DNA from 4 places in the Bacillus salitolerans genome. Region 1 is predicted to be linked to each of the others. Evidence: riboswitches for the same ligand, from Rfam matches in the RefSeq annotation. Region 1 holds a riboswitch; each other region holds the start of a gene.
The links. A riboswitch is a leader RNA that binds a small molecule or an ion and turns the genes downstream of it on or off. The one in region 1 is predicted to bind cyclic di-GMP.

Region 1 (3,181 bases):
TTTCTGAACAAGGGTAGATATCTTGCCCTTTTTTAGTTTATCTAGGGAAACGACTTTACCATCAATGGTTACAGCAGGAAATTTTGCTATCCCATATTCGGCTATTTTTGATTCCATCAAGAATGTAGTATTTGAGTTTACTGCATCATAGACAAGAAATGAGCAACGCAAGCAAGCGTAGTTTTTTACTTGGTTCTCGATTATGTCACTCGGAAAACGGCTACTATCTGTAAAAATTTCAATGGTTTTACCCATGCTTATCACCCTTTTTTAGTTTTACTAAGACAGGACAATCCTGTTTATTCCTTGGATCTGAATGGATAGCGGAGAAGTTGCTTGCTCTAACAAAGATTTGAAATATTCCATTCTGGCAATTGTTTCGTTTAATTCATGGAATTTTATCAACAGCGAATGTATACATTTCATCAGTTGGAAAGTGCTCCTGTTTGAGTAATGCTAATATGTGTTCGATCTCGTTTAAGGTGAATCCGATTTCCTGTGCTTTTTTGATAAGTAATAGATCCTCGACTGCTGATTCAGAAAAAAGTCTGTACCCTGAATGGTCTCTTTCTGGTGTGGGGAGAAGTCCCCTTTTTTCATAATATTTGATAGTCTCTACGTTTACGTTAGCTGCTTTGGCCACCTGACTAATTTTTAGATTCTTCAATTTTGTCATCTCCTCCCAACGGTATTGTACACCCGGTAGTATAGGACCGGGTCAAGTAATGAAATGATAATTAGCCCTACAAAAACCTTTTCTTAAATTGGAGAGAAATTCCTGTGGTAGATCATACTTGCAAATTTAGGTAATAGGCCGACTTACCATCAATAAAATTCGGATTATTCAGAATTATTACGGGTTATATGACTTTTGCACTATATATTTCTAAGAAAAAATGATATTATTGAACTAATAAAAATTATTTAAGTACTAGTCCATAGAAAGGCAAACTCATTGGAAGGTGAGGACGTAAGGCTACAGAACTTGGATGAAATCCTAAGGTGGCTGTGTTGCAAAAAGGATATATAGGGAAAAATTAAACGATAAAGAGCTTATATTTATCACATGGACAAATACTACTTTTTTCCTATAAAATAAACCACTCATAAATGAATAACTTTAGTGTAGTTTCTCCAAGGACATTGTGGAGTGAAAGGAATAAACATACATATTCTTATTTTTATACTGTGAGGGGATCCTATGTTAAAGATTGGGCGTTTTCATATACATACTCTAATTATGTTCGTCGTTGTATTCTTTGTATGGGGTTTACTATTCAGGGAAAATGATTGGATGCGATCATTAGGTGTAAGTGTACTTCAAATTATAGCTGGAGTACTGAGTATTAATTGGCTGTATATAGCTTATCGAAGATTAACCCATAAAAACAAGCGTTTTTGGTTATTATTAGGAATTGGTGTACTTCTCAGTACGAGCTCCAATCTAGTTTGGTTATTTTTTCAGATTAGCCAACGTGCTATTTTGTTTACGGATGCCTCCTATATAATTTGGTTGCTATCCTACCTCTTCTATTTGGCTGCATTAATTTATAAGACGAAACAAATAAGTACTGAAGTTCCAAATAGCCCTTATGTTTTCAACATTACTATTTTTATGATTACGGCTGCGGCTATTAGTAGTTACTTTTTAATCAAGCCCATAGCCCTTTCAGATTATTCCTTATTGCTTACAATTATCACGTTGGCTTATCCGATTGCTAGTTTAAGTATCTTGTTTGTGATTACCCTGTTATACTACCTGATTCAACATAATCCTGAAAAAAATCATATGCTCTTCATTATTATAGGTTTCTTTCTTCAAGTAGTGGCTGATTCGGGATATGCATATTTATCGATAACGGGTGGGTATGAAGTAGGGAACATTATTGATTTATTTTGGCTGATAACCATATTGTTAATTGGATTTGCAGGCTTCTATGCAAAGGAAGATGGCAAAAAAACAGTGTTAGAAATTAAAAATCCCTTTGAAAAAAGAGATACGGTATTCCCATATTCAAGTGTAATGATTCTCCTATTCCTAGTCATTTATAGTTATCAATGGGAGTTAAATGCCCTAAGCATAGGTTTAATTATTATATTCTTTATGATTATTGGTCGCCAACTAAAAATTTTGAGGAAAAATGAGAAACTTATGGGCGAATATATGTATTTAGCATACCATGACACTCTGACAGGGCTGAATAATAGAACAAGTTTTAAAGAAGTACTAAGTCAAAAGATGAGAAATTCAAAGGACAGTCATAACAGGTTTGCAATATTGCTAATAGATCTTGATAGATTTAAAGTTATCAATGACACTTTAGGTCACTTTATTGGAGATAGTATCTTAATAGAAGCCTCAAAGCGTTTAAGAAATTGCCTAGAAGTAAATACTCAAATATTTAGATTAGGTGGGGATGAATTTGTAATTATTGTTCCTGAAGCAACGGAATGGCAATGTTCGGTGGTGGCAGAAAAGATACTAGAAAAATTTCAAACACCTTTTATAGTTGGTGACAAAGAAATTATTGTAACCCCTAGTATCGGGATTAGTATATTTCCTGAAAACGGTCTTAACGTTGAAGACCTTCTTAAAAACGCTGATGCAGCTATGTATCTAGCAAAGGAAAGTGGGAAGAATAGTTTCAGATTTTTCAATATAGAATTAAATAAAGCCATGGTGAGAAAAATGGAGATAGAGCATCAATTAAGAAATGCTATTGCTACTAATCAGCTTTCTATCTTCTACCAGCCGAAAGTGGATCTTCGAACAAAAAGAATTATTGGGGCTGAAGCCTTATTAAGATGGGAACACCCAGAACTAGGTCCTATTTCTCCTCTAGAATTTATACCAGTCGCTGAGGAAACAGGTCTTATAGTCTCCATAGGTGAATGGGTTTTACAGATGGCTTGTAAACAAAATAAAATGTGGCAGGAAAAAGGTCTTCCCTCTATATCTGTATCGGTGAATGTATCCGTTAGGCAATTCCAGCAAGGGGACTTTTTAAAAAACGTAAGGGAGGTTCTGCATGAAACAAAGCTAGAACCTAAATATTTAGAGTTAGAGATAACAGAAAGTATCATGCAGAATATTAAGGAAACGAAAGGGGTACTAAATGGATTGAGAGACATGGGTGTAAAAACAGCGATTGATGACTTTGGAACTGGATATTCTTCGTTA
Region 2 (3,181 bases), on a different contig from region 1:
TTCCTAAATTTATTATAATCTTCCATATTTGGAGAATCAACACTTTTTTACAAATCACTGGCTAAACTTCTGATTAAGCTTGCATAGAATAGATTTCCACCTGTTTGGAATCCCTCAATAGCAACCTTTAAAAGGGCTTGATTTCTAAGACATATACCTTTGTAATACAATTGGAAGGAAGTTAACTCGCCCCTTTTCCTTTCAATTTCATTCAAAATTGATAAGCACTTATCTTGGTTTTCTTTCCCTTCCAATCTAGCATGATAATGGCAGACTTCTGCTCGATCTGATAAAAAGAGTTCATTAAAATCATTGTGTATTAGACGAATAAAATCATGCGTAGCTTCTAATTGTACTCTTTTTATAGTGAAATCCTTATTTACTACTTCTAATAAGGATAATGATTTTTTAATATATTGGATGCTCTGTTCATAATCATGTTCTGCATGTAACTGAGCGAGTAACGCATAGGCAGAAATTATAGGAAAATGATAAATGTTTCCAGAATTAATGATAGTCCAAGCCATTTCCCGTGCCTTTTCCTTTTCATTTCGAGCCATGAACACAGTTGATTTCATTTCCCATACCCTAATCAGCATAGAATGTTTGAAATAACTATCTTCAAGTTGCAATACTAACTCTGTAACATCATCTACTAAATCTAACATGACGTTCCAAGCATTAAGGTCATAAAAGCTATATAAAGTTAGGATCTCCATCATGACCTTAGATGTTTCTTTTGTAAAGTTCGTATTTAATTTTATTTGCTCAGTTCGCCTATACATTTCCTGTTTTTTATTAACAAAAGCACCACGATTTCTTTGCATTAACAATAGATATAGAGGAGAAAATTCTGGATTGTCAAATTTGTATGCCAATTCTTCGGCTAATTCGAAATATCCATTGTTCATTAAATATTCTAATATCATTGGCTCATTATCTGGACGATCGGAAAGTATACAAAATTCCCTCATTACTCGATTAAAGATATCTGGCTCGCCTTCGTATAATAATTCTGCCAATTTATAAAAATTTGAAAAATGAAATGCAGCTTTTCCTTTAAATATAAGAGTAACGTTAGCTGGTGTACATTCGAATAAAATAGAAATGTCTTTCTTTTTAATTCTTTTCTTTTTTAAATCAGCCTCTAGTCGGCACAAAAACTTAGTATACATATTATCACTTCACTTTCAAGTTTAATATCTATTTGCACGAATAGTCTAGAAGATTTGGAGTCGTATAAGCTGTATACTGTATATTTATCCTCTAGGCGTAGATAATAAAAAAGTATCCTACATAGGATACCTCATGGATTATCCCGATAGCTGGCTAGCATAGTTTATCACTTTAGCCCCTTAAGCTTTGCGTCACCACTTTTCAATGGTTTTGCCTTTAACGGATGTATATAGATATAAATTAGTACTTTTGTAATATATTATATTGAAACGAGAATGCTTATCAGTACAAAAGTAGTATATCTATTTATTTACCTCTTGACAATGCTATTTGGCAAAGTTGTTCTATATTTCCAATAGTATGAAACTTCTCTTAACTTACTCAACTTCCACTTGTTAATCTTATCCAGATATACCAACTCTCCTTTCTTACCTAATAACAATAGTAAAAAGGACTAAAATAAAGCATTAATCCTTTTTATCTTGCTACTAAGCGTTTTGGTTCATATTAGATAGTTCTATTACTCTCATTTGAATGGCTCCTTTAGTCCTTCGGAGAAGCTCTCCTGCTTCTTCATAAACTAAACCTTGTCGAAGCAAGTTCATTAGTTTTCGATCTTCCTCATCAGACCATCTTTCGTAAGCTCGTTTAGCTTGTGTTTGACGTTTACAAGCATCTTCTACCCAAGTTGGCTCAGGTAAGATGGAATACCTTTCATATTTCGTGAAATCAATCTTGTCTTGGTTCTTCTTTGCCCAATTCCAGAAGTCTTTCGGAGCAATCATTTGATAAGTACATTTCTTCCTAGTAACCTTCTCTTTTACAGGAAGTCCCTCATTTTTTTTCAGTTTTCCTAATTGGTAAGGTGTTGTTTTTAATAGCCTAGCTAATTCCTTAAGTGTCAATTCACCCTCATGATCTTTAGTACTAAGACCCATTCGTTTTAATTTAGCTTCCACTGAACCAATATCCCTATCTAAGGTAGTTGCAATTGTCTCCAAATCGAATTTTCCTACTATTTCATAGAGATATTCTTCTTCTTTGGTTGTCCAAATTCTATATGTTCGGACCATAATATATACTCCTCTCAACGTTAAAATGAAAAAAGGAGCAAGCACATGGTATCTGTACTTACTCCCTCTCTTTGTTTACTTTTTTATTAACAAACGGCTGCCATGTACTCATCCGGTATGAGATAATCCTGAGAAATGGTTCGTTCAATGGCATCAATATGTTGGACAGTGATATCCTTTTCCGTACGATTCACAACTACGGATAAGATTTCTCCAACACCAACCATCGAACTTGCGTCACCCATGTTTAACCAAATACGGTTCCCATCGGACACATGAACGTACTCATTCTCAATCCCGACAACTTGAACAGTCCATTTTTGCTCTCCCATTAAACCGTCTCTTATACGAGCTGTTGCCAGTTCAGAATATGATCCATCCAGTTCAATGTTTTCATCATCTTCAGATAAGTCTTCCATTGTTAGACAATCCTCAATTGGTTGTTGTTCCATCATCATATCTAACTGGTTTAACTCATCATCCATTGATACCGTTACGTAATTGTCGGGTTCCATACAATCAATATAGGAATCCTGAGACATAGGCTCTTCGTATTGCTCCGCTTGAGGCCCATTCACTTCTTGTTCAATCATTGAAAGAAATTGTAAGGTATCATCATTTAATACTGCTCTTTTAACCTCTGGTACTTGCGTAGTTTCAACTGGAGCAGATTCAACGACTGTTTCAGTGACCAACTCCATCTCCATTTGCTTTTCTTCTTGATAACTCATTACAAAATCATATGTTACCATTCGAGAAACACGGATAATGTCTGCTTTGATCATACAATATTGCTCCAATACATGAATCACTACTAGTTGAATGATAGATAATGCATCTACTACTGCAATTGTCATATTTAATATCTTCCTCTCATTTTTAATTAAAGAGAACATCCATAAGGATGTTCCATTTATGCAAACAACTCAAAG
Region 3 (3,181 bases), on a different contig from region 1:
CTTTTTCATCTTTCTTCACTGATTCATTCTGCTTCTCATCAGCCTCTTTTGCCTCTTCTTGCTTCTTCGTAGCTTCACGTCCCTGTTCAGCACGTTTTTGTGATTCTTCCCGTTGCTTTTCTTCTTGTTTCTTTACCTCTTCACGTTTTTGCTCATCAGCTTTTTGGTTTTCATCTTTTTTTACAGACTTACTTTGTTTCTCGTCTGTTAATTGCTTTGGATCTTCCTTCCCACGATCTTCCTTCTCTTTACCTTTTTCAAGAGCTACTTTACCTGCTTTATTGGTATCTTCATTCATCTCAGTAAGAAGCTCTTTCTTCTCTTTCGCTAATTCTGCGTTCAATTCAGCAAGTTCTTCATTATAATCCTGTTCATTCATTTCGCCATCATCTAGTTCTGCTTCAAGATCAGCACGCTTTTGTTCAATTGCAAGTTCCTTCTCATTAAGCTTTGCTAGGGTCTTGTTGATCTTCTTCTCCAGCTTCTCTTGTGCTTTTAATATATTCTTTACGAGAGCCTCTTTTGCTTGTGGATTTTCCACTTTTTCTAGAGCAGTTGTTAAGGCAACAAGGTTAGCTGCCATTTTTGCTTCAAGTTCAGCACGTATAGGGTCTACTGGAGCTTCTGTTGCAACTTGACCTTCATCGCCTTCCGATAAAGGTGTTTCCGCTGGTTGCAATTGTTCGTAAGTAGCAAGTGCCAATTCTTGTTGCTCAATTGCCTTTTGAAGAATGTCTTGTGCTAGTTCCACTTGACCGCCTGCAATTAATACTTCAGCTTCTTTGATTCTTTCTTCAGCAAATGTTGAAAGTAGTTCAGCCTCTTTCACCGAATCAAAGGTTAAAGACAGCTGTACATTTTCACGTAATATTTTAAAAAAGTAAAAGAAATCACCTGGTAACAAAGAGGGCAAGTCTGCTTCAGCAGCTATCTCATCTGGCGTCTCTTCTGCTGAAGTACCTTCTTCTACTACTTCATCCTCAGTAGTAGGCTCTGAACTTTCAGTTGTTGAATCAACAGTTTCGACTGGTTGGTCTTGTTGAACCGTCTCTTCCACTTGTGAATCCGTGGACTGTTCATGATTATCTGCATAGGCTTGTCCAATTCCAATTGAAAAAGCAAAAACTGATGTAACTATACTTGTTGCAAGCACATTCTGAATATTCTTATTAAACATCATAAAAAATCCCTCCAACACAAGTTATTTGAATCGGAAGAATTTCGAATTCTACTTAAAAATAAGTAAAGTATCTCAATTCTTCAGCAGATCAGCCACCCTAGTATAAACCGTAGGTCTGTACCTTTGCGTCTCTATCTTTCAATAGGTTTGCCTTTTTCAAATGAAGAAACGACGATATTTCATTCTTCATATTAGTAAGAATATACAGTATCTTTTCTAAAAAGAATATGCATATTTTTTTCCATTCAAAGTAAAATCCTTTTTTAGGACGGCGGCTTCCTACAAATGATGAAGCTTAGTATGAATCATTTGGATTTTGTCCTGGATACTTTCGATCTTTTCTTTTGGATTTTGGTTTTTTTATCATCCATATTAAGATCAAAACAATGATAAATAGAACAATCATTATGGTTGTCCATGGAAATGTCTTAGGGGCAATTGCGACTTCTCCCCGTTCTTCCATTTTTTCTTGTGTCTTCTGCACTTCATTATTTTCAATCGATATGGTTTGTTCGTAAGATTGGGTACTTCCATTCACATCCAGTGATAAACTAACATCGTATGTTCCTGGTTCTAATGTTCCTTCTGACCATCTAATCGGATAATGAAAAGTCGTCATAGGCGCCATTTTAAATGAAGGAATTTCTCCTGTCATGGAGAACGTTGTATCTTCATTCTTGGTGATCTTGTAGGTTCCCGATATATTTGGAACAATGACCGGATAGCTATTTTCCATTGGAACCATAATCGCAATTTGCTCGGGAGAAAAGAATGGTTTGTCTAATTCCATTGAAGGTGTCTCGTTATAATCTGTTACATCAATCTGAACACCAATGTTAATTGCTTTGTATTGGTCAATCAGTAGTTGTGAGTTTTCTTCTTTCTGTGTCAATTCTTTTGTGCCTTTAAAGACTCTAAACTCTACACTACCAAGTAACGTACCATTAATATTTGGAATATTTAGTGTAAATTCAACGAGCTCAGACTGCAAAGGTTCAAGTGTTACTTCAGTTGGGGTAGTGGCTATTTTTTGAAATTGAAAGCTTTCATTGATAATTTCCGTTCCTTTTAAAACAGGCTCTGTTTGGTATAAGATCCCTTGATTTCCACTATAAGCATTCAAACTTCGAATGATAACATTCAAATTCTGTTCACTGTCATTGATAATACGTGCTTGTAACGTAACAGTATCATGAGGTGTTCCTTTGAAATGGTAATATCCTTTATTACCAATTTGTGAATCTGGAAAGATTGGTTCCACACGGAATTCAAAATTATTTTCCTCTGCATATACTGAAATAATTGGGTAAGATATAAACATAAAGGCTAGTAAGATCAAGCATAATAACAGGTGTTTCATTAACAACCACTCCTAAAAATTAAAAAGTCCCCCTTAGTATTGGAGGACTTTTAAAAAAATAATCATTTATTAAGGAGCTGTATTTATAGTTACAGTTGCATCTGTTTTGTATGTTTTTGCATAGGCATTAGCAGGAATAGTCAATTCTACACCTAGGTTACCAATTGTGTAGGAACCCATACCACCATTTAGTGACGCGGATAAAACTTTAACCGTACTTCCATTATCTAGTGCTGTTCCTGAAGCAACGGGAGTGATGGTTGTAATGTCAGATGAAGTCGAGTCTTTCTTATTAATTGTAGGTACTCCGACTACTTTTAATGAATTCGTAGCAAGAGATTTTCCGCCAATAACATAAGCTCCATTACCATCAACTTCTTTGAATTGAGTTAATGTTAGTGAAAGGTTCCACCCCTCACCCGTACCTCTTGCATCCGTGATATCACCAATAGCCCAATTTGCAGTAGATTTCACTAGAGTACCATTTAATGTTGCTGGTAAACCAGTAAATGTCATGGATCCTCCAGATAAAGTCCCGCCTTGAACGGTTGAAGTTGTAGAAGCAAATGAATGCGTGCTAAATGCAGTTGCAACAATACCAAAAGCCATTGTAGTAACAATAAACTTTTTAAATAGAGATT
Region 4 (3,181 bases), on a different contig from region 1:
CTGCCGATCTCTCATTTTGCTTATTAAAAATTGCACCCGTTAACGCAATAAGACTATTTTTGTATTTTTAGTTTTTCTCTCTTATTTACAGGTTGTTTTAACCAATAACGAACTCCTTTACCAGCTAACGGCTCATCGTTATATCTTGGGATAACGTGAAAATGACTGTGGAAAATAAACTGATTAGATACTTCACCAACGTTCCACCCCAGTGTATAACCATCAGGAGAAAACTCTTTATCTAAATACTCTTTAGCATTTTGTAAAAGTTCATATGTATCGTTCCACTCATCTTTAGTTAACTCAAAGGCATTAGCGTGATGTTTTTTAGGAACTATTACTGCACAACCTTCTAATACATCTTGTTGTTTATTATGCTGTAACAAATAACAAGTTTCATTTTCAGATAATATATTTTGGTCTTTATCTTTATGAGGATTACAAAAAGGACAATTTTCTTCGTAAGCCATAATTTTTCCCCCTTACTATTTTTAAACTATTCTGATTTTATCATAGCTACTAATCCTCTTGTTGAACTATCCTGCTTCGTTAGTTTAAGAACATTCTTTCACAATCTCTATATCTATATTTTACCATGAAAAACCTTATTTACCTCCGATATACCTTTAATTAGTTATCCAATTATCATAGGTTTTGACCTTATTTTTAGCACACATTTGACTTGTGAACAATAACTGTTGTCCACTAGTCAGAAGCAATGCTAAAACCGTTGCTATTTTCAATGTTAAACCAAAGTAATCCTTGTCATATCAATAAAAAGAAACAAGGGAATTATTATGCGAATTCCCTTGTTAAAAGACTTGTGATTTTATATTTTCTACTCCACAACCGAATTACTTAACCTCAACAAGTGCTTCTATTTTTATTTTACATAGAATAATAAGAAAGAGTGTTTACCAGTAAAAAAGTACTTGAAAGATTTATCCGACTTTTGTATTATCTTAAAGGTACGAATTAATACATGAAAATATTTATTTTAAAATGACGATAAAGGCAAACTTATCGAAAGGTAAGGACGCAAAGCTTTGGGTCTAACGTTCTCATAAGGAACTATGATTGCCAGGTTGCCGAATAGCCCAAACAAAAAAACGGCTATTCCATATCTATTTATGGATATATCCGTTTTTCTTTGTTTGTCTTTATAAAAGGAGGAAGATGTTACTAATAGCCTAAGAGTGTTTAAAGAAGATGAGTTATGATCCATGAGTAATATTGTGGAATTAAAGATTTTACTTTAGAAAGTTATGAAAATACAAACTTAAAAAAGCTGACTTCATTGAATACAATCTCACTACATATAAAACTTTGAGAACAATACGTATCAATTATCAAAGCTTAGTTACTAAAGGAGAGCAATATGAAAACAAAAAAATTATTAACCGTGCTTCTTATTCTACTTACGGTAGTATCTACCACTGGCTACTACTGGGATCAGGAGATAACTCAAGTACAAGCAAAAGAAGAGAAGAAAGTAGAACAAATTTTGGATCCGTTTAAAGTAGCTTCAGTTCAATTTAATCCTATTCTCAATGAAAGAGATAAAAACGTTGAAGAGCTTTTAAAGATAACTGAGGATGCTTTTAAAAACGGAGCGAGGCTCGTTGTAGCTCCAGAGATGGCAACAACAGGTTATTATTATGCTGATCGAGAGGCAATTGAGCCATTCGTTGATTCAATCCCAGGAAAAACAACGGATGCCTTTGAAAAACTAGCTAAACAATACGATTCATATATTGTCTTCGGTATGGCTGAAGTAGACAAGGAAACAAATCTTTATTATAATTCTGCAGCACTTGTTGGGCCGGAAGGCTATATTGGAAAGTACCGAAAAACGCAAATGTGGGAAACAGAAATGCATTGGGGAGCTTGGGGAGACCTAGGTGTACCAGTATTCAATACGAAGCTTGGTAAGATAGCCATAAATATTTGCATGGATTCAGCTTATTGGGAGACTGCCAGATTAGCAGGTATCCAAGGTGCTGATATCTTAGCCTTTCCAACAAATTCTTCAGCACAAGCCATTTCAGCTTTACCAGCGCGAGCACAACAAAACGGAATGTATGTTGTTAGTGCTAACCGTTCAAATACTGAAAATGGCTTTCATATGATTGGTGGTAGTGCTATTTGGTCACCAAAAGGAACGAAGCTTGCAGAAGCACCTGTTGTTATGACACCAAGTGAAGATATCGATGAGCCAACTATAACGTTTGCAACAGTAGATCCTAAATTATACGAAAATGAGAATAAAGAAGCTTTAGAGGGAAGAAGGCCTGAATTATATAAAGAGTTAATGCATACCGTTGCACCATGGGATTATACAAAGAATACAACATCACATCATATTGTTGCGGGTGCTCTTCAATATGAACCTGTTTTAGGAGAGAAAGAGCAAAACAAAGAGAAGATTGTACGTTTGATTGAAGAAGCAAAGAATAAAAATGCTGATTTAAACTTAGTTGTTCTTCCTGAGCTATCCTTAACGGGACCAGTTGATGGACTGAAGAAACATGACGTAAATGCATTGGCAGAAGCTTCAGATGGCGAATCTGCTAAGTTCTTCACAGAGATTGCTAAAAAATATGAAGTTGCTATTGTATTTGGTTTTATTGAACAGGACGGCATGGATCTATACAATTCAGCCTTACTTATTTCTCAAGATGGTTCCGTAGCAGGAAAATATCAAAAAACACATTTAAGTAAGAGTGATAAGGTTTGGGCTAATGCTGGTGAATCATTGCCTGTTTTTAAAACAAAAGAATTAGGGAAAATTGGTTTATTAATAGGTGAAGACGCAGAGTTTCCAGAAGCATCTGGAGTTTTAGCGGTTAAGCGTGCAGACATGATTGCAATTCCGTCTGCTTGGCATGGACAATACGGTGGAGAAATGGAAATAAATAAGGTTATTTCTGCTAATCCGTATCCAGAGGGTTCAATGGTTACATGGGATGCAGTCGCTATTGGAGCACAAGCTTACACGGTTGTATCGAATTATGTTGGAACAGAAAAGAACTTCCTTGGTGGGAGTAGTTTATATACACTAGATCCTTTATACGCCCTTGACCAGCCAGTAGTTGCTGATGATAAGGAGCAGGCGTTAGTCGTTGAATTTGATACAGTGCAAGCAAATGCTTGGTTTAACCAGGAGATGTTAATTCTCTCA

Region 2: linked by a shared signal. The riboswitch ahead of ACFSCX_RS06305 (AimR family lysis-lysogeny pheromone receptor) and the one ahead of ACFSCX_RS00485 (putative bifunctional diguanylate cyclase/phosphodiesterase) in region 1 are both predicted to bind cyclic di-GMP.
Region 3: linked by a shared signal. The riboswitch ahead of ACFSCX_RS24305 (DUF5667 domain-containing protein) and the one ahead of ACFSCX_RS00485 (putative bifunctional diguanylate cyclase/phosphodiesterase) in region 1 are both predicted to bind cyclic di-GMP.
Region 4: linked by a shared signal. The riboswitch ahead of ACFSCX_RS16690 (nitrilase-related carbon-nitrogen hydrolase) and the one ahead of ACFSCX_RS00485 (putative bifunctional diguanylate cyclase/phosphodiesterase) in region 1 are both predicted to bind cyclic di-GMP.

Annotation. Positions count from the first base shown of each region.
Region 1 covers NZ_JBHUEM010000001.1:99,785-102,965, forward strand. The annotation lists gene ACFSCX_RS00475 (hypothetical protein) at 1-255, opposite strand, end outside; gene ACFSCX_RS00480 (MerR family transcriptional regulator) at 389-667, opposite strand; cyclic di-GMP riboswitch class I at 936-1,019, shown strand; gene ACFSCX_RS00485 (putative bifunctional diguanylate cyclase/phosphodiesterase) at 1,202-3,181, shown strand, end outside.
Region 2 covers NZ_JBHUEM010000005.1:74,097-77,277, forward strand. The annotation lists gene ACFSCX_RS06305 (AimR family lysis-lysogeny pheromone receptor) at 48-1,175, opposite strand; cyclic di-GMP riboswitch class I at 1,318-1,401, opposite strand; gene ACFSCX_RS06310 (hypothetical protein) at 1,665-2,249, opposite strand; gene ACFSCX_RS06315 (hypothetical protein) at 2,336-3,106, opposite strand; gene ACFSCX_RS06320 (helicase-related protein) at 3,163-3,181, opposite strand, start outside.
Region 3 covers NZ_JBHUEM010000055.1:192,258-195,438, reverse strand. The annotation lists gene ACFSCX_RS24305 (DUF5667 domain-containing protein) at 1-1,180, opposite strand, end outside; cyclic di-GMP riboswitch class I at 1,260-1,342, opposite strand; gene ACFSCX_RS24300 (WxL protein host-binding domain-containing protein) at 1,476-2,540, opposite strand; gene ACFSCX_RS24295 (WxL domain-containing protein) at 2,610-3,181, opposite strand, start outside.
Region 4 covers NZ_JBHUEM010000039.1:26,401-29,581, reverse strand. The annotation lists gene ACFSCX_RS16695 (HIT family protein) at 54-470, opposite strand; cyclic di-GMP riboswitch class I at 1,004-1,093, shown strand; gene ACFSCX_RS16690 (nitrilase-related carbon-nitrogen hydrolase) at 1,379-3,181, shown strand, end outside.